4 regions of the Sporosarcina sp. Y1011 genome follow, and region 3 is predicted to be linked to each of the others. Evidence: riboswitches for the same ligand, from Rfam matches in the RefSeq annotation. Region 3 holds a riboswitch; each other region holds the start of a gene.
What was found. A riboswitch is a leader RNA that binds a small molecule or an ion and turns the genes downstream of it on or off. The one in region 3 is predicted to bind S-adenosylmethionine.
Positions count from the first base shown of each region.

Region 1: linked by a shared signal. The riboswitch ahead of AC25Y5_RS00910 (methionine ABC transporter ATP-binding protein) and the one ahead of AC25Y5_RS11615 (MFS transporter) in region 3 are both predicted to bind S-adenosylmethionine.
Region 2: linked by a shared signal. The riboswitch ahead of AC25Y5_RS04020 (O-acetylhomoserine aminocarboxypropyltransferase/cysteine synthase family protein) and the one ahead of AC25Y5_RS11615 (MFS transporter) in region 3 are both predicted to bind S-adenosylmethionine.
Region 4: linked by a shared signal. The riboswitch ahead of AC25Y5_RS13700 (methionine ABC transporter ATP-binding protein) and the one ahead of AC25Y5_RS11615 (MFS transporter) in region 3 are both predicted to bind S-adenosylmethionine.

Region 1 covers NZ_JBYHFP010000001.1:171,075-175,832, reverse strand. The annotation lists gene AC25Y5_RS00920 (MetQ/NlpA family ABC transporter substrate-binding protein) at 1-28, opposite strand, end outside; gene AC25Y5_RS00915 (methionine ABC transporter permease) at 46-717, opposite strand; gene AC25Y5_RS00910 (methionine ABC transporter ATP-binding protein) at 707-1,720, opposite strand; SAM riboswitch class I at 1,823-1,933, opposite strand; gene AC25Y5_RS00905 (aminotransferase class I/II-fold pyridoxal phosphate-dependent enzyme) at 2,102-3,268, shown strand; gene AC25Y5_RS00900 (aldo/keto reductase) at 3,461-4,300, opposite strand; partial or broken gene AC25Y5_RS00895 (MFS transporter) at 4,366-4,606, opposite strand.
Region 2 covers NZ_JBYHFP010000002.1:369,472-374,229, reverse strand. The annotation lists gene AC25Y5_RS04035 (sodium/proline symporter) at 1-662, shown strand, start outside; gene AC25Y5_RS04030 (hypothetical protein) at 659-1,144, shown strand; gene AC25Y5_RS04025 (glycerol-3-phosphate acyltransferase) at 1,237-1,866, opposite strand; SAM riboswitch class I at 2,010-2,125, shown strand; gene AC25Y5_RS04020 (O-acetylhomoserine aminocarboxypropyltransferase/cysteine synthase family protein) at 2,250-3,539, shown strand; gene AC25Y5_RS04015 (homoserine dehydrogenase) at 3,653-4,639, shown strand; gene AC25Y5_RS04010 (BCCT family transporter) at 4,678-4,758, opposite strand, start outside.
Region 3 covers NZ_JBYHFP010000009.1:239-4,996, forward strand. The annotation lists gene AC25Y5_RS11610 (molybdopterin oxidoreductase family protein) at 1-1,934, opposite strand, end outside; SAM riboswitch class I at 2,098-2,188, shown strand; gene AC25Y5_RS11615 (MFS transporter) at 2,314-3,564, shown strand; gene AC25Y5_RS11620 (2-hydroxy-3-keto-5-methylthiopentenyl-1-phosphate phosphatase) at 3,961-4,635, shown strand; gene AC25Y5_RS11625 (1,2-dihydroxy-3-keto-5-methylthiopentene dioxygenase) at 4,660-4,758, shown strand, end outside.
Region 4 covers NZ_JBYHFP010000013.1:54,518-59,275, forward strand. The annotation lists gene AC25Y5_RS13695 (methionine ABC transporter permease) at 1-307, opposite strand, end outside; gene AC25Y5_RS13700 (methionine ABC transporter ATP-binding protein) at 300-1,325, opposite strand; SAM riboswitch class I at 1,746-1,856, opposite strand; gene AC25Y5_RS13705 (thioredoxin family protein) at 1,911-2,210, opposite strand; gene AC25Y5_RS13710 (toprim domain-containing protein) at 2,225-2,566, opposite strand; gene gcvH (glycine cleavage system protein GcvH) at 2,774-3,157, opposite strand; gene AC25Y5_RS13720 (arsenate reductase family protein) at 3,232-3,591, opposite strand; gene AC25Y5_RS13725 (acyl-CoA dehydrogenase family protein) at 4,402-4,758, opposite strand, start outside.

The DNA.
Region 1 (4,758 bases), on a different contig from region 3:
CTACTACAACAAATAGAAATTTTTTCATATTTTTTTCTCTCCCTATCATCTTTTATCAACAACTTTTGAAATACGATCTCCTGCAAATTGAATTAGTTGTACAAAAATTATTAATATCACGACAGTAACAACCATAATCGTATTGTCGTAACGATAATAACCGAATCGAATTGCTAAATCCCCGATTCCTCCACCGCCGACAACGCCTGCCATCGCCGAATAGGCGACTAAACTAATGACTGTCATTGTCACGCCTTGAATAATACTTGTCTTCGCTTCCGGCAGTAGCACATCTTTGATAATCATCCATGGCGTCGCACCAACCGCGATTGCAGCTTCAATGACGCCTTTATCAATTTCACGTAGCGAAGTCTGCACGATTCTAGCAAAAAATGGGATCGCAGCAGCAGATAACGAAACGCTCGCTGCGCCAGGACCAATCGGAGTTCCTACTATTAAAATAGTCAATGGGATCAGCGCGACTAGTAAAATAATGAACGGAACAGAACGAACCATATTGACGATAAAACCGAGAACTGAATTCAATGCCCTGTTCTCTAAAAACAGTCCTTTTTCCGTGGTGAACAATAGGATTCCTAACGGCAATCCAATAACCAGCGCAATGACAAGAGAAATACCTATCATATAAAGCGTCTCACCAAATGCTTTCGTAATATCAGGCATTAACTCTATAACATGTTGAATATCAATTCCCATATTCAATAACCTCCACTTGGGCAGCCCGCGATGACATATAGGCAATGGCCTTTTCTATTTCGTCATCTTTCCCTTTAAGTTCCATTAAAAAAGTACCTAGAGGCATTTCTTGAATATATTCAATCGAGCCATGAAGGAAATTACCTTGTACCCTAAATTGCTGGACCATATCTGAGATAATTCCCTCGCCCGCCACATCCCCTTTAAACATAACTTTAACGAGTTGTCCCGTACACCTACTCAATATTGCTGATGGAACATCAAATGATACGACACTACTGATAAATTCCTTGGTTAATGTTTCTTGAGGGTTTGAAAAGATATCATATACTTGTCCTTCTTCAATCACTTTGCCGTTTTGCATAATCGCCATTCGATCGCAAACTTCCTTCACTACATTCATCTCATGTGTAATAAGAACAATCGTAATACGCAATTCCTTATTGATTTTTTTCAAAAGCCGTAAGATTGATAGCGTTGTATTCGGATCGAGTGCGGAAGTTGCTTCATCACAAAGCAAAACGGATGGGTTATTCGCGAGCGCACGAGCAATGCCCACTCTCTGCTTTTGGCCACCACTTAACTGTGCAGGATAGACGTCACGCTTATCAGAAAGTCCGACCATTTCAAGCAACTCTGTCACCCGTGTATTTATTTTATCGGGAGATGTTTTTGCAGCTCGTAATGCAAATGCAATATTTTCAAATACAGTCTTTTGGCTGATTAAATAAAAGTGCTGAAAAATCATTCCGATTTTCAAACGCGCCAGACGAAGTTTATTTCCTTTTAGATTCATCAGATTTAAACCGTCGACTAAAATTGTTCCACTCGTTGGTTTCTCCAATAAGTTGAGGCATCTGATAAGTGAACTTTTCCCTGCGCCCGAGTAACCGACGATTCCGAAAATTTCTCCTGTGTTAATGTCTAACGACACATTGTCAACGCCGGTAACAACTCTTTCTTTAGTTGTATATACTTTCGACACGTTTTGTATTTGTATCATGAAAATCTCCTCTTTCTCTAAATGGAAGTATGAAATCTCTGGATGCCTGACCATATAAAAATGCTTCTTTCATAATAAGAAAGAAGCACCGAAAAAGGTTTCAGCTCATCTTTCAGAATGAAGTTCACTCTGTAGGAGTTAGCACCTACCTTGCTTTACACAAGGGGTTGCTGGACGTCATCGGGCCTATCCCTCAGTCTCTCTTGATAAGTACCATTATATTATTGTTTTGATAATATACTATTTATATTAATCATTTCTAATTAATTTGTCAACCTATCATCATGCCATCCTTTTCGGAAGTATTGTCAATTAAGCTTCAATCCATGTATACTAACCTTAAAATAATAGTTTTTACTATATAGAAAACGGGGTTATTAAATGGCACTATCAAATCGATTAAAAAACTTACCGCCGCACTTTTTCGCGTCACTTGTACGAAATGTTGAAGAAGCTCTTTCGGAAGGACGAGACGTTATTAACTTGGGGCGTGGTAACCCCGATCAACCTACTCCACCTCACATTGTAAAAGCACTTCAAGAAGCGGTTGAAGATCCAGCAACACATGGGTACTCCCCGTTCAGAGGTACGCCCGAATTAAAACAGGCGGTTGCCGACTTTTATAAGCGAGAATACGATGTTCAAATTGACCCGACAACAGAAGTCGCAATTCTATTCGGTACAAAACCCGGCTTGGTTGAGTTACCGCTTGCCATAATGAACGAAGGTGAATTACTTTTGCTTCCGGATCCTGGATATCCCGATTATTTATCAAGTGTAAGCTTGGCAAACATTAAATATGATTTAATGCCATTGGTAGCTGAGAATGATTTTTTACCTGATTATAATGCCTTAACGGAAGAACAAAAAAAACAAGCAAAATTAATGTATCTGAACTACCCGAATAATCCAACCAGCGCATCTGCCAATATACCTTTTTTCGAAGAAACTGTTGCTTTGGCGAAAGCCAATGATATTGCAATCCTTCACGACTTCGCTTATGGCGGAATTGGTTTTGACGGCGTTAAGCCTGTCAGTTTCCTCCAGGCGGAAGGTGCGAAAGACGTTGGTATTGAAACGTACACGTTGTCAAAGACTTATAACATGGCCGGTTGGCGGGTCGGCTTCGCTATCGGTAATGCCGATATCATAGAAGCAATCAACTTATTACAAGACCATCTATTCATTGATATTTTCCCGGCTGTTCAGCGCGCGGCTGCGGCTGCGTTAACAGGAAGTCAAGATTGTGTAGATGAACTCGTATCCCTCTACGAAGGTCGCAGAAATGTCCTAATTGCCGAATGTAGACGAATCGGTTGGGACGTCGTTGCCCCAACAGCTTCTTTCTTCGCTTGGTTGCCTGTTCCAAAAGGATATACAAGTGAGTCTTTAACCAATTTACTATTGGAAAAAGCGGACATTGCCGTTGCACCCGGACACGCCTTCGGAAAACATGGCGAAGGTTATGTACGCGTAGGCTTATTAGTAGAAGAAGATCGTATAGTTGAAGCTATTGCAAGGATTGAAAAACTCGGTCTATTTTCTTAAGAATTATTGTGCATGTTGCAATATAGAATACTTATAACTTCGCTTGCGCTTAGGAATGGCTTTGGCTGTCCCTGAAAGATGCCTATGCACAGTTTCTACACCGTATTCACTATTTCCACTCATCTAATTACCATAGTAAGGGATCAAAACTTGTGTAGTTTTAATCCCTTACTTTTTTTATGTTGATTCATATTAAAAATTAATGTTATCCGGGTCTGGACCAACTCGATGATTCTCATTCAAACTATCGATGCGTGCCATATCTTCTGCCGTTAACTTGAAATCGAACACGGTAGCGTTTTCGGCAATGCGATGTTCTTTCGTCGATTTCGGAATTGTGATAACGCCATTTTGTAAGTCCCAGCGTAAAATGACTTGGGCTATGGATTTACCATATTTATCGGCAATTTCTTGAAGTTCCGTATTATCGAGCAACCCTCCCTGCATAAGTGGAGACCATGCTTCCAATTGAATATCATGTTGCCGGCAAAATGCATGCAGTTCTTTTTGTGTCAAACGTGGATGATATTCCACTTGGTTTAGCATCGGGTTAATTTCCGCATTCTTCATCAAATCTTCCAGGTGATGAATCTGGAAGTTACTTACACCGATTGCTTTAACCCGACCTTCCTTATAAAGGGTTTCCATTGCGCGCCATGCTTCTTTATATTTACCAGCTACTGGCCAATGAATAAGGTATAAATCCAAATAATCTACACCTAGTTTAGTTAAGCTTTCTTCATAAGCTGCGATTGTCGTTTCGTACCCCAACTCTGAATTCCAGACTTTTGATGTGATGAATAGATCTTCTCTTGCAACTCCAGATTCCGCCATAGCTTGACGAACACCTTGTCCCACGCCGACTTCATTGCGATAAATCGCGGCTGTATCGATACTGCGATAACCATGTGTAATCGCAGTTTTCACTGCATTCACCAGTTCTTGTCCCTCTTTAACTTTAAATACCCCAAGACCCAACCAAGGCATTTTCACGTCATTTTGCAATGTTGTTGTTGATTGTAAGTTTTCCATAACTCAATTCCCTCCAATGTTGTAATTACCACTATATTGCAATCATTTCTCGTCTAAAATTGCTTCCCTATAATAAAGACTACCATAATCCACAGCAGTAATGATTTCCGCGGCATTCTAGAAGTGAGTGACGTTAAAATTGGCGCACCAATCATTACGCCTAGTGCATAGAGCGAAAAAGGTCAGCTCAGCTGTTGTAACCGATATATCGAGATCTTGAGAAATCAGCGGCAATAGCCCCACACTGATAAACTCTGTTGTTCCAATTGCAAATGCACTGACAGCTAAGGCAAGCAGCGCAAACATACTTCTCTTTATCTAAAGTAATTCTTTTCCTTTCCTATCTATTCTCACGTTGTATGATTAAATCGACGGAGAGCTAAAATTTATGATTAAGCCAAGAACACCCGTGACTTCAGTCGTGGGAGGTTCATATCGTGTAACCCACCGCTTATGTT
Region 2 (4,758 bases), on a different contig from region 3:
TGATAATAACGGAATTAGCCTATACTCTTTTCCCTGGTATTTTTGCAGCACTTCTCTTGTCGGCGATTATGTCAGCCGTCATGTCTACAGCGGATTCTATACTGATGCAGGCGGGCTCCATTCTTTCCCGAGATGTCTACCAACGGTTCATTAATAAGAATGCGAGTCAGAAAACAATGGTACTTGTCTCTAGGTTGTGTATACTAGCGGGCGGAATTGTCGGAGTTGTTGTTGCTATCTATGAACCACCGTCGATTTTTGCTTTAGTTGTTTTTGCTTTTGGCACACTTGCAAATAGTTTCCTTGTACCTTATGTTGCTTCTGTTTATTCGAAGAAGGCTAATTATATCGGTTGTTTATGTGCCATGATTGGCGGAGCGTCTACTAATATTCTTTGGACTTCGATGAGTTTGGAAGGTCCGACGGGGTTACACCCATTCTTAGCGGGCTTGTTAGTATCAATCATTGGGATGATTATTGGTAGCCGATTTGGCAGCAAGCCATCCCAAGAAATACAAGAAGTATTTGAGGAGTCGAGAAGAAAACGCATATTTACAAAAGAGTTTGACCGGAATATCTCCCGAAGTCTAGCTCCTGAAGCTAAAAATATCTCCAAATTTTTAGCGAAAGAAACGGAAGGCTACGAGCGTGGTTACTCATGAATGCAATACTAACTCAAGATGTAACGTTTGAAAAACAGGATATCCTTCGTGGGTTTCAAAAAATCGATAGGCGGGCAGAAATTCATATAAGTCAATTGATATACTATCCCTACTACTTTTTTGAGTTCGAAGTATACGCGAAAAGTTTACTAGCGTTTAAAGGGAAAATAGGCTGTACAGTTGATGCCCTCAGCGGTAAGGGGGCAATAGTGGATGTACAACCTAAATTTTCAAATAATCATATTGAAATGGAGCAAATACCAACTGTTATGGTTAGCGAGGATGATGCAAAAAAGATTGCAGAGAAATTTGTATTTGATCATACATCGTCGAAAGCTAAATTTATCACAATTCCTAAAATTCAACTGGTGGGCAGTGCACTCTTTCATCGGCCGTTTTGGTTAGCGGAGTATGGTCAAGAAGGACATGCGCAACGTCAAATGATTTTTGACGCGATTAGCGGAAGTTACCACCCTTTATAAATTAGTTTCAGTGGTTTCAATATTACCTTGAAGTTCCATTACTCTTTTTAATCATTAAAAACTGAGAACCTTCAAACGAGGGGTTCTCAGTTTTAAGATGCTTTCTTTTTGAAAACTGCAGAAACCTGTTTCTCGCTACGGTTTTTCATCCGACGGAAATTCTCGATATGTTTCCAAATTGCGATGCCGAATAAGAATACTGCCGCTATAATGGGCCAGTATCCATCTGCCCAAACTGCCATCGCGATGAGCGTCACGTACAGCATCAGCACGCCAAACACGAGAAAGTCTGTTACAAGCGCCACGATGACAAATAATGCAAAGCCAATGAGTCCAACCTGCCAGTCGATGGCGAGCAGTACGCCAATAATCGTGGCGGTTCCTTTACCGCCGTTGAACTTCATATAAAACGGGAAGTTGTGCCCAATCACGGTTGCAGTACCCGCGAGGAATAATAGTAAAGCTACAATTTCCCCTGGAAGTCCGGCATTTACAGCAAAGTATCGTACAAATAGGACAGCTACTGCACCTTTACCGATATCAATTGCAGCAACAAGTGCGCCGAATTTTTTCCCGAGAACGATTGTGGCATTCGAAGCACCGGCATTTTTCACCCCGGTATCTTTTAGGTTAACGCCCGAAATTATCTGTGCGACAACCGATCCATGCAAGCAACCGATGGCATATCCCGAAACTAGTACACTTGTAATCCATAACCACATAACCATTCCTCCAAAACATTGGTAAATTAATTGTAACATTAGAGGTAAACGCAAGGTTCAGAAAAATTATTTAATAATCTCTTGACTTTGTCTCGCGATATCTACTATACTATGTCACAAGATGGAAAACTGAATGATACAAACTCTTATCAAGAGCGGCGGAGGGAATAGGCCCTGCGATGCCCGGCAACCGACAAGCGACCAGCTTGTAAAGGTGCTACTTCCTACAGGTCGGTTCGAATGATCTGAAAGATAAGGGGAGGAAAAAGCGAAAGCGTAACCCTCTTCTTAAGCGAAGGGGGTTATTTTTTATTTCCAAAATACCCCCAGCGCCTCCGCAGATCACAATCAATTCCATCTAAAAAACTTTGGAGGTAATGACTTTGACAAAACTTAAACCTGAAACACTTCTTCTACACGGTGGACAAAAACCCGATCCTGTAACAGGTTCTCGTGCAGTTCCTATTCATAGAACCTCATCATTCGTATTTCGTGATACTGAACATGCTCAAAAATTGTTTGGACTGCAAGAAGCAGGCAACATCTATACGCGTATTACAAATCCAACCGTTGCTGTTTTTGAAGAACGTATTGCACTTCTTGAAGGAGGAACGGCGGCAGTTGCATTATCTTCAGGAATGGCGGCTATTGCATTTTCAATCTTAAATGTCGCAGGCGCAGGTGATGAAATTGTCGCGGCGAGCAATTTGTATGGTGGTACGTATAATTTATTTGCTAATACGCTTCCGCGTTACGGCATCAATGTAAAATTTGTCGATGTAACGGATCCTGAAAACTTCCGCGCAGCGATTACAGATAAAACAAAAGCTTTATTTGCAGAAACAATTGGTAATCCAAGTTTACATGTGCTTGATATTGAAGCAGTTGCGGACATTGCACATGAAAACGGTCTACCACTTCTTATAGACAGTACGTTTGCATCTCCATACGGTTCAAATCCAATCGAATTTGGTGCAGATGTCGTGATCCACTCTGCAACGAAATGGATTGGCGGACATGGTACAACAATCGGTGGAGTTGCTGTTGACGCGGGTACGTTTGATTGGACACAAGGACGGTTCCCAGGCTTTACTGAGCCGGATGAATCTTACCATGGCCTTCGTTATGGAATTGACACTGCAGGTGCGGCGTTTGCCACTAAGCTACGTGTTCAATTGTTACGAGACTTTGGACCTTGCTTGGATCCGGATAGTGCCTTTAACTTCTTACAAGGACTTGAAACCTTGCATCTGCGTGTGACAAGACATAATGAAAATGCTATCAAAGTGGCAGAATTCTTGAAACAGCATCCATCTGTTGAATGGGTAACGTATACTGGGAACGAAGATCACCCATCATATGACCTTGCGAAAAAGTATTTGAAAAACGGCTTCGGCTCCATTATCGTTTTCGGCATCAAAGGCGGGCGTGAGGCTGGTCGAAACGTAATTGACAACGTTAAAATCTGGTCGCACGTAGCTAACGTTGGCGATGCAAAATCCTTGATCATCCATCCTGCATCAACAACGCACCAGCAGCTCGGCCCTGAAGATTTGAAAAAATCAGGCGTTACCGAGGAACTAATTAGACTATCGGTTGGTCTTGAATCAGCAGAAGACATTATTGCAGATTTAGCGCAGGCTATTGAAGCAGCAGTAGCTGTAACAGTATAATTTTTGGAAGAAGGATGGCTATGACAATCCTCTTAGTTTGTTACGCCCTATAGCCATTTAAATGAAACTGAAAAATGGGGACTTGTTATTAAGCAGTCCATGGAGGTGGCGAAATGCCGTCAATCAAGGTTGCTCTACTCGGCTTCGGCACTGTAGGTGAAGGGGTTTACAGAATTTTGAATGAAAGAAAGAATGAGATTAAGCAGCAAACAGGCTGCGAAATCGATATAGTTGCCATCCTTGTTCGCGATGTAGCGAAAGTGCGTCTAGCAACACCCGGGGTAAAAGTGACGGGAGACATCCAGGACATACTGATGAACCCGGACATTGATTTCATCTTTGAGGCAATTGTTGGTGAGGAACCTGCCTATACGTATCTTTCAGATGCAATCGAAAAAGGCAAACACATTATAACGGCAAATAAGAAAATGTTCGCGACACATGGTCCGGCATTATTGAAACACGCGGAATTCCGAGGCGTTCAGGTCGGTTATGAAGCAACTACAGCGGGTGGAGTACCAATTATCCGTACAGTAAAAAACTTGTTGCCTGCAGATCGAGTACGACGAGTCAGAGGGATTTTAAATGGAACCTCAAATTTCATCCTGACAAAGATGCGGGAAGAGAAAGTTTCGTTTAAGGCTGCACTTATTGAAGCACAAGAGCTTGGTTATGCGGAAGCAGATCCGACTGACGATGTTAGTGGTAAAGATGCTTTTCGAAAACTGATGATTTTAAGTGCACTATCATTTGGTGCCCAGCCTGATTGGAGAGACATCCCGACTGTGGGAATCGATGGAGTTAAAGCTGAAGATGTTGCAGAAGCGTTAAAAGGGAAACTTCGTTATCGGCATATCGCGGAGATTTCAATTGATGAAAAGGGTGTCTTGCGAGGAAGTGTGGGACCGGTACTAATTGGTCCTGACAATCCGTTATATGGAGTCGACGGTGTTGATAATGCAATTATTGTTGAAACTGATTATCTAGGGTCCCTTACTCTTGTAGGCCCGGGAGCAGGCATGTATCCGACAGCGAGCGCATTGATCGGAGACTTCTTATATATGGTTAGACAACGTGAAAAGGTTCTTATCAAAAGTTAAGAAAAAGGCGATTCCATCTCAGGAATCGCCTTTTCAAATCATTTTTTTAGCTTCATTAACTTAGCTTCTACTTTCAAAGCTTTGATAAATGAGATAACCATCAGCAACATGACGAATGA
Region 3 (4,758 bases):
GATTGATCTCCCCAAATCCCTTGACTCACAACAACGCCAGGAAGGACTTGCTCACCGACAGAAACAGTAAACTCACATTCTCCGCGCTCATTCCATATGCGGACAGCCGCCCCGTCTTCGATACCTCGACTTTCCGCATCCAACCGATTCATGAACAACTTAGGCGCTTTTTCAAGCTTGATATGTTTTTCATTGTTCGAAAAAATCGTATTCATGAAGTTATGATTAATTGCAGGTACATAAAGCAAAGGATGATCGGAATCCTGAATAATCGGGATATACGTAGGAAGGGCCGGGAATCCTGCTGATTTCATCTGTTCCGAATACAACTCGATTTTTCCACTAGGTGTCTTTAAATTGTTCAAGAAATCGCCGGTGCCGCTTGCTTTCATATAGCGTTTTTCCTTTAAGGCAGCATACGACACTTCGGATAAATGAGGATTGGACAGATGGCTTAACGCTTGATCAACCATTTCCTCATCGTTATCTAGAAATGGTTGCTCGTCAAAGCCCATTGCTTGCGCCAGTAATCTGAAAACGTCCGGGTTGGATTTACTGTCCCCGTAAGTTTCGATGACGGGTTCCTGCAAATGAATGTAGTGATGCCAGAAGGATGTATAGATGTCCGTGTTTTCGAAAGCGGATGTCGCTGGCAGAACAATGTCCGCGTACATGGCAGTGTCTGTCAAAAACAGATCATGAACAATTGTGAATAAATCTTCACGGGCTAAGCCATTCCGTACTTTATTGGCTTCCGGTGCGACAACGGCGGGGTTGCTATTGTAGACATACAATGAGCGAATCGGCTGTTGTTCCTCCATTAATGCTTGTCCCAATAAATTCATATTGAATCTGCGCGTTGGCACTACCTGAAGTTCGGGACGTTCGAGTGCGGCAGTATTATGCGTCAAATAATCGGAATTCGATTTGAGCGCCCCTCCGCCTTTCAATGCCCATTGGCCTGTCAAAGCAGGCAAACAGGAAATCGTCCGGACCATCATTCCACCGTTATCATGATGTTGCAGCCCATTGCCAATGCGAATCATGGAAGGGGAGACGGTCCCGTACATGCGTGCGAGTTCATAGATGTCTTCCTCTGGCACGCCCGTAATGGCGGAAACCGTTTGCGGGTCGTAGTGCAATACATGTTCCTCGAGCTCTTTATAGCCGATTGTATATTGTTCCAAAAACGATTGATTGACCAGCTTTTCTTTATAAAGAACATGCATGATTCCGAGTGCAAGCGCTCCATCAGTTCCGGGAAGAATGGGGATGAACCAATCAGCCATGCGTCCGGTCTGGTTTTTATGGACGTCAATGACGACGATTTTAGCACCGTTTTTTCTCGCTTTTTGCGCGATCATGATTTGGTGCATATTGGTACTGACGGCATTGATGCCCCAGAAAACAAATAACTTCGTTTCCGTCATCTCTTCCGGATCCGTTCCAAAACGTCCGCCCATCGTGTAATTGTAGCCAACCTCGCCAGCGACTGAACAAATTGTCCGGTCCAGTTGACTCGAACCAAGGCGATTGAAGAAACGGCGATCCATCCCTTTGGAACTGAGTTTCCCCATATTGGCATAGAAACTGTAAGGAAGAATCGATTCCGGACCTTCTTCAGAAATCAGTTTTTTCCATTGATCTGTGATGGTTGTAATGGCTTCTTGCCAACTGATTGGAACGAATTGTCCATCGCCTTTTTCCCCGACGCGTTTTAAAGGGGAAGTAATCCTTTTTGGGTCATAAAGGCGTTCAGTCATATGTCGAACTTTGTTGCAAATACTGCCTTTTGTGATGGGATGATCGGGATCACCTTCAATTTTAACGATTTCCCCGTCTTCTTTATGAATAAGCAATCCACATTGGTCTGGACAATCCAGTGCACAAACCGAAGGGACAACACCATTTTTTATATCAATATACGATTTCATAGCAAAAATCCTTTCAAACAAACGATTTATGCTAGACAGTATAACACATATCAAACTATTTTTTTAGAAAGTTTCGATAAGTGGTTGACTTAAGATTAATTATTCTATACAGTTAACTCATTAGTTTAACTTCCGACACTGTTCGACCAATTTCATAGTTTTTTTTCTATCGAGAGAAGTTGAGGGACTGGCCCTATGAAACTTCGGCAACATAATTGTGCCAAATCCAGCAAGCGTAGCTTGAGAGATAGAAAGGGTAAAGCATATTTATATTGCGCTAGCGATGTATGCCACCAACTCTTTCTGTCTTTACAGAAAGGGTTTTTTTATTTTTCAATCAATTTGTCCAACATCTATAAATAGAAATGGAGAGAACAGTATGTTAGAAAGAATTGGAATTACGAAAAATTTAGGATGGGGCTTTTTCGGAGTCATGCTGTTCATGATGGGGGACGGAATTGAAGCCGGCTGGCTAAGTCCGTTTTTAGTTGAAAGCGGGTTGACCATTCAACAGTCAGCTGCTATTTTCACAGTCTACGGAATCTCAATCGCGCTGTCTTCTTGGTTTTCAGGCGTCTGTGTAGAGGTATTTGGTCCAAAACGTACAATGGCAATCGGGTTAGCCGTCTATATTATCGGTACCGCAGGGTTTATCACGTTCGGTTTTTCAACGATGAATTATCCGATTATGCTTCTCACTTATTTCATTAAAGGTTTCGGTTATCCGTTATTTGCCTATTCTTTCTTGACATGGGTCATTTATAAAACTCCACAAAACAAATTGAGTTCTGCCGTTGGTTGGTTCTGGTTTGCGTTTTGTGCGGGAATGATGGTGCTGGGCGCATACTATTCAAGTTTCGCTATCCAGCACCTTGGTTACATCAATACAATGTGGACATCTATTTTCTGGGTATGTCTCGGTGCTTTCTTTGCTTTAGTACTCAATAAAGACAAGTTCCAAAAGAAAAAACTCGCGAACAAAAAAGAAGCAGTCACGGAATTATTGAAAGGTATCACCATTTTGAAAACAAACAAACGGGTTGCTGCAGGTGGAGTTGTCCGCGTTATCAATAGTTTAAGTGTCTATGGATTCCCGGTATTCTTACCGATGCATATGGCGCAACATGGCATTGAAACTACTGCTTGGCTGCAATTATGGGGAACGTTTTTCTTAGGAAACATCATTTTCAATTTAGTCTTCGGCTTCATTGGCGATAAATTCGGTTGGAAAAACACAATCATTTGGTTTGGTGGAATCGGCTGTGCGATATTCACGCCACTTCTGTTCTATGTACCAGTGATTACAAATGGTAGTATTCTCATGACGAGCATTGTTGGGTTCATCTGGGGCGGCTTGGTAGCGGGCTACGTTCCAATCGGTGCCCTGGTACCATCCGTTGCAGGTGAGGATAAAGGCGCAGCAATGTCCGTGTTGAACTTTGCCGCGGGTCTGTCTACATTCGTAGCACCAGCAATCGCTTTAGCATTTATCGGGTTAGTTGGAGCGGAAGGGGTCGTGTGGATTTTCAGTGCACTCTATGTAGTGAGTGCGATCATCGTGAAATTCATTCGTATACCGGAAGAGGAAGAGCGAAAGGCACAGGAAAAAGCTTCGCTGGTTACCTCGTAAAACCAATGTCGGGTAGGCATTGATTGACAAAGTTATGGGTAGATGAAATAATCACAATTAATTGAAATAAATACTAGATTTCTTATCTAGGTAGAGGGACACGGCGTTACTTCTTGCTTTGTGTTGTTGTAGATAAGAAGATGTATCAATGACCTCTTCTTCTAATAGAAGGGGTTTTATCTTTATTCAGCAGAAGACTCTCACCTCCATATGTGGTAGATGAATGCGGTTTTGTTATCCTGTTCAGTAGGTGTCCAAACGCCCGCTGAAAAAAGATAAAGCCTCCGGCGGATGTCACAGATTTTGAAAGGAGTCAATCGAGCAAGCTCGATTCAAAATCTGGACGCAATTACGCCGAGGCGTAATTGATTGATAGATAGCAAGGAGGATATATAGATGAGTGCAGAGTTCAATCCAGTAATTTTTTGTGATTTCGATGGTACAATTACGATGAAAGATAATATTATCAATATTATGGACAAGTTTGCTCCACCGGGATGGGAAGCGATAAAGGACGATATTATGGCGCAAAAGGTGTCCATTCAAAAAGGGGTCAAAGAACTCTTTGCTTTATTGCCCACTTCCCAAAAAGAACAAATCGTGTCGTTCGTTTTGGAGGACGCGGAAATCAGAGAAGGTTTTGGTGAATTTGTTCAGTTCACCCGCGAGAAAAACATCCCGCTCTATATCGTAAGCGGCGGCATCGACTTTTTCATTCACCCATTGCTTGAACCATTCGGGCCGTTCGATAAAGTCTATTGCAACGAAAGCGATTTTTCAGGAGAACACATCAAAATCCTTTACCCGCATGAATGTGATGAGAACTGTGTAAATCAAGGCTGTGGTTGCTGTAAGCCGACAATTATTCGCGACAACACGACCGAACAGCAAACGAGCATTGTCATCGGTGACTCGATTACAGACCTAGAAGCGGCAAAGCTTGCCGATATCGTTATTGCTAGGGATTTCTTAATCGAAAAATGCGTGGAATTGAATATTCCTTACTCCCCGTTTACTAACTTTCATGACTGTATTCGGATCATTGAAGCCCGCTTGAATGTGCAAGTATAAAAAAATGTCAGAGGAGAGATAAAAATGGCGACAATTACAATTCAAGGAACAAACGAAGTTATTGAAACACAAACAGAGGTTGCAGCATTTCTGGAGCAACAAGAAGTCGTTTATGAGCACTGG
Region 4 (4,758 bases), on a different contig from region 3:
TAATAAGTGCCGGCAACGCTGCATCCGGTCCGCGAATTGTGCCAAGAAGAAATTTCGTAAACGGAATAAGCAATATGATTAATATGATAAACGGGATTGATCTAAAAATATTGACGAATGCCCCTGAAATAACATTGACCAACTTATTCGACCACAGTTGTCCGGGACTTGTTAGGAAGAGTATGATTCCGAGTCCGAGTCCAATAATCAATGTGAACAGTGTTGAAATTGCTGTCATATAGAGCGTTTCTACTGTCGCTTCCCACATCTTAGTCCAATCAACATTCGGAAAAAGGTTTTCAATCATTACCGATCACCTCTGTCTGAACATCATTTTCATTGAGGTATTGAATTGCTTCCTCAATAATTGCTGAATCTCCAAGGAGCTGAAGGATAAGTGAGCCATATGCTCCTCCATGTGTATGGGAAATGTTTCCTTGGACGATAGTGACACCCACATCGTATTTCCGAATGAGACTTGCGAGCACAGGTTGTTCCGTCTGCTCACCAACGAAAACAAGCTTGATAAGTGTACCTGTTGGAAATTCATCCTTAATATGCGCCATTGCCTGCTTCGCTTCCGCGGGCTCCGTCACTTGAGAAACAAATCGCTTCGTAATGGTCTCTTTTGGCGATTGGAACACATCGAGTACGTCCCCCATCTCGACAACTTTCCCAGCTTCCATGACTGCAACCCTATGGCAGATTTTCCGGATTACGTGCATTTCATGTGTGATGAGAACAATCGTCAGTCCAAGCCTTTCATTAATACCAGTCAGAAGATCAAGTATCGAATCCGTCGTTTCCGGATCAAGAGCTGAAGTCGCCTCGTCGCAAAGTAGGACTTCAGGGTCGTTTGCAAGTGCACGGGCTATCCCTACACGCTGTTTCTGACCGCCCGATAATTCTGATGGATACGCGTTTTCTCGGCCAGTCAAACCAACCAGTTCTATCAGTTCCGCCACTTTCTTTTCGCGCTTGGCTTTTCGCACACCCGCGATTTCAAGCGGGAATGCAATATTGTCTTTTACCGTCCGCGACCACAGCAAGTTGAAATGTTGAAAAATCATACTCACTTTCTGCCGCGCTTCCCTCAACGCTTTGCCTTTGATAGCCGACATTTCCAAACCGCCGATATTCACACTTCCTGAAGTAGGCATTTCTAGACCGTTCAACAGTCGAATCAAAGTACTTTTTCCAGCGCCACTATAACCGATCACACCGAAAATTTCACCATCAGCTATTTCGAGTGATACATTTTCAACCGCTGTAATACTGCCGGGTCCTTCACCGAACCGTTTATTAATATCCGTTAAATGAATCATTGATTTCACCTCTGAGATTTTGTCTATGTAAATGTAAATTGAAATTAAGTATATCTTCGTAAACTGACTGTGCCTGTCGCATCTTAACGGACGCTTCCGCATTTCTTGTCTAGCTGCAGGCGCCAGCCCCTCGGGTCACAAGTCATTTCGCTGTGGCGGCTTAGGTACGCCCCCTTCGTGCCTGCAGGATGCAGGTATGCAGCCTTTGCCGCAGGACGCGGCGAACTTGGGCTGCCTTCCTTCGTTGCCTTATGCCTGTCGGGGGCCGGCAGGATGCAGGTCATGCAACCGTTGCGACAGGACGTCGCGAACTTAGGTTGCGTTCCTTTACCGGCGCCTTCCGCTTTTCAAATACAAAAAAACCTTCCTGCAGACGGGCAGAAAGGCTTTACGTTATCATAAAATAAACGTTTGTCCAATCTCTCATCTCTCAAAGTATGCTATGCACTTTGTGTGATTTGGCACCATTTCACTTTCGTGACGGTTGCCGGGCTTCGTAGGGCACTATCCCTCCACCTCTCTTAATAAGAGCGACCTATTCAATTGTTGGTTAAGTCGTATTATATCAAATTCCTGTCTTGATTGTCAATCAATCAATTCCAACAGATACGGGACTGACTGAAAAGCATAGACTTTATGTTGTACAACGCCATCCTTCTGTATTAACAAGCAAGGAACGCTTTCAATTTCATAGTCAATTGCCATAGATTGCACATAGTTCAAATCCGCTTTCCCGATTGGCATTTCCGGTTTCATGACAGAAATGACGTTCATCATTTTAGAAGCGACTGCACATGTACCACACATCGGTGTATATAAATAAAACGCAGAATCGGGTGAGTCCTTCAAAGTTGCCTCCCAATGTTCGCGTGTCCAATTTTCCATTTATCTTACATCCTTTAAAGTAAAAATTCGGGTCGGATTTTGAATTCCGCATTTTGTAGTATTTCAGCTAACACTTTATACGGGGTCGTCTCCACTTCCCGGTACTCTTTTTCTGTATATAGATGGATTGCTGCTGGAAATTCTCTTTTAAATAATATACGCGTTTTTTCACCATCTTCATCAGCATCGACAAAAACATACAGGTCCTGTTCTTCATAGGGCGCAAGCAACTCTTCAAGCCGATATGGGCTTACTGTACCGTTCGTACAAATGATTTTGACTGACTCCGCAAGTATACGCGCTAATCTTTTTCTATCCGAACCGCCCTCTACTATGATGATTTTTTCATCCGACAAGAGAGTTCCTCCTTCGCAAATCGACAGTAAGATGCAAAAAACGCCGGAATTATTCCGGCGCTCAGTTAAATCAAATACGCCTCGGCGTATTTGCGCCCAGATTTTGAATTGAGCTTGCTCAATTCACTCCTTTCAAAATCTGTGGCATCCGCCGGAGGCTTGAAATTTATTCAGCAAGGTTTTGAACTACTGCTGAATAATTTTCAATTATTCTCCGATTGTCATTTTATCATACGCTTCTGCAGACATAAGTTCGTCCAACTCAGAAGTGTTAGAAGGTTCAACGACGACCATCCATGCATTTTCATACGGTGATTCATTGACGAATTCAGGGCTGTCTTCTAGTCCTTCGTTCACTTCAAGTACTTTACCGCTGATTGGAGCATATAGTTCAGATACTGTTTTAACCGACTCAACGCTCCCGAAAGGCTCGTCCGCTTTGATGTCATCGCCAACAGATGGAAGTTCAACGAATACGATATCTCCAAGTTCGGATTGTGCAAAGTGTGTAATACCGATGCGGTAGTTACCGTTTTCTTCCTTTACCCATTCGTGTTCTTCAGAATAACGCAGATCTTTTGGTGTGCTCATTTATACCCCTCCAAATAAATAGTTTCATTCTCTTCAATTCTGTCATATTTCTCTGATAAAGACAAGACTGTAACTTAATTGCCCCAGACTTTATTAAATTCTTCTTCCTTGAAACCGACAGTTACTTTTCCTTCTCCATAAACAATCGGTCTTTTGATGAGCATACCGTCTGATGATAGCAAACTAATTTTTTCTTCATCGGACATTGTAGGCAGTTTGTCTTTCAAATTAAGCTCTCTATATTTCATGCCGCTGACATTGAAAAACTTTTTCAATTCCAAATCAGAAGCCGCAATCATCTTTCCAAGTTCCTCTTCTGACGGAGGAGCTTCCGCAATGTTCACTTCTTGAAAGTCCAAGTTATTCGTTTCAAGCCACTTTTTCGCTTTTCTACACGTCCCGCATTTCGGGTAACCGTAGTAAATTAATCCCATACCGCAACGCCTCCATTTTTCATAGTATAACAGAAAAAACTACCTGGCATATATAGACAGCAGGATGTCAGTTTGAAATCTGCAATTTTACTTCATTAATATGTCACGTCTGTTGAATAACCAAATACTTGCATAAAAAGCAGATGAGAAGGGCTTGAATACTGCCATTTTCACTGGATAATTTTCGGCCCGCTTTCGGCGAATTAATTACGACCCTTTTACCGAGGAATAGTTTTGGCTAGAAGTGACTCCGTCACTTCTAGCCACACCCTTTGGGGTAATATTGTTGTGATTAATTGCCTGTCGCGTTCCTACAAAATTCAAGTGAAAAAACGGTTGCTTTGGAAGAAAAGAATAGATCATCTTCTATAAGAGTGTAAGTGCCCGAAGATGCAATTTCGGTCACTCTAGCACCTTGTACATTGAATTCCTCACTAACTTTCAGCAAAGATTATGTGATGCTCTATTAGAAATTGACACTTCCTTTATATAGTAATAGGGATCCAATAGTAGAAGGTTTGAGCGGCCAAAATTGTAACTTTGGCCGCTTCTCTTCAAGTAAGAAGCGAGCTATTCTTTCGTCCCGAAACACTTCGGCACTTCTTGTATTTGTGTCTTTGGAGAGCGACGGATGAACCACAACCATAAGATTACCAAAATGATAAATAGGGATGCGACGAAGTCGCATCCCTATTCATTAAGACATCTCGGTAATGGTATAGAGGTCTTTCAATCCTAAGCGATTCAAAGACAACCATACTCGTAGTGCCCTGTGTGATTAAGTTATTTATTGGTTAATCAACAGGAATGTTAAACGATAAACTTCTCTGCTTCGATTAGCTTGACTGAAGCTTCGCGCTTTTTAGCGATTATGTTATAAGGATTTGAACGTGTCAATTTACGCAGCGCCGAAATCATCATGCGCTGATTGTCGCCATCTGCTGCTGCCCGGATTGTTTCTTTCGCATCCCGTTCGATGTCTTGAAAAGCTTCTTGACAGAAAATTTGTGTGTAAAGGATTTTTTGTTGCGACTTCTCTTCACCTACGCGTGCAATCGCTTTTTCCGATCGGAGAAGCGCGGATTCCATGGCAAAGATATTATTAGCGATGTCCGCAATGTTGACCAGCACCTCTTGCTCTGCTTCAAGCTTCGTGCCGAAACGCTG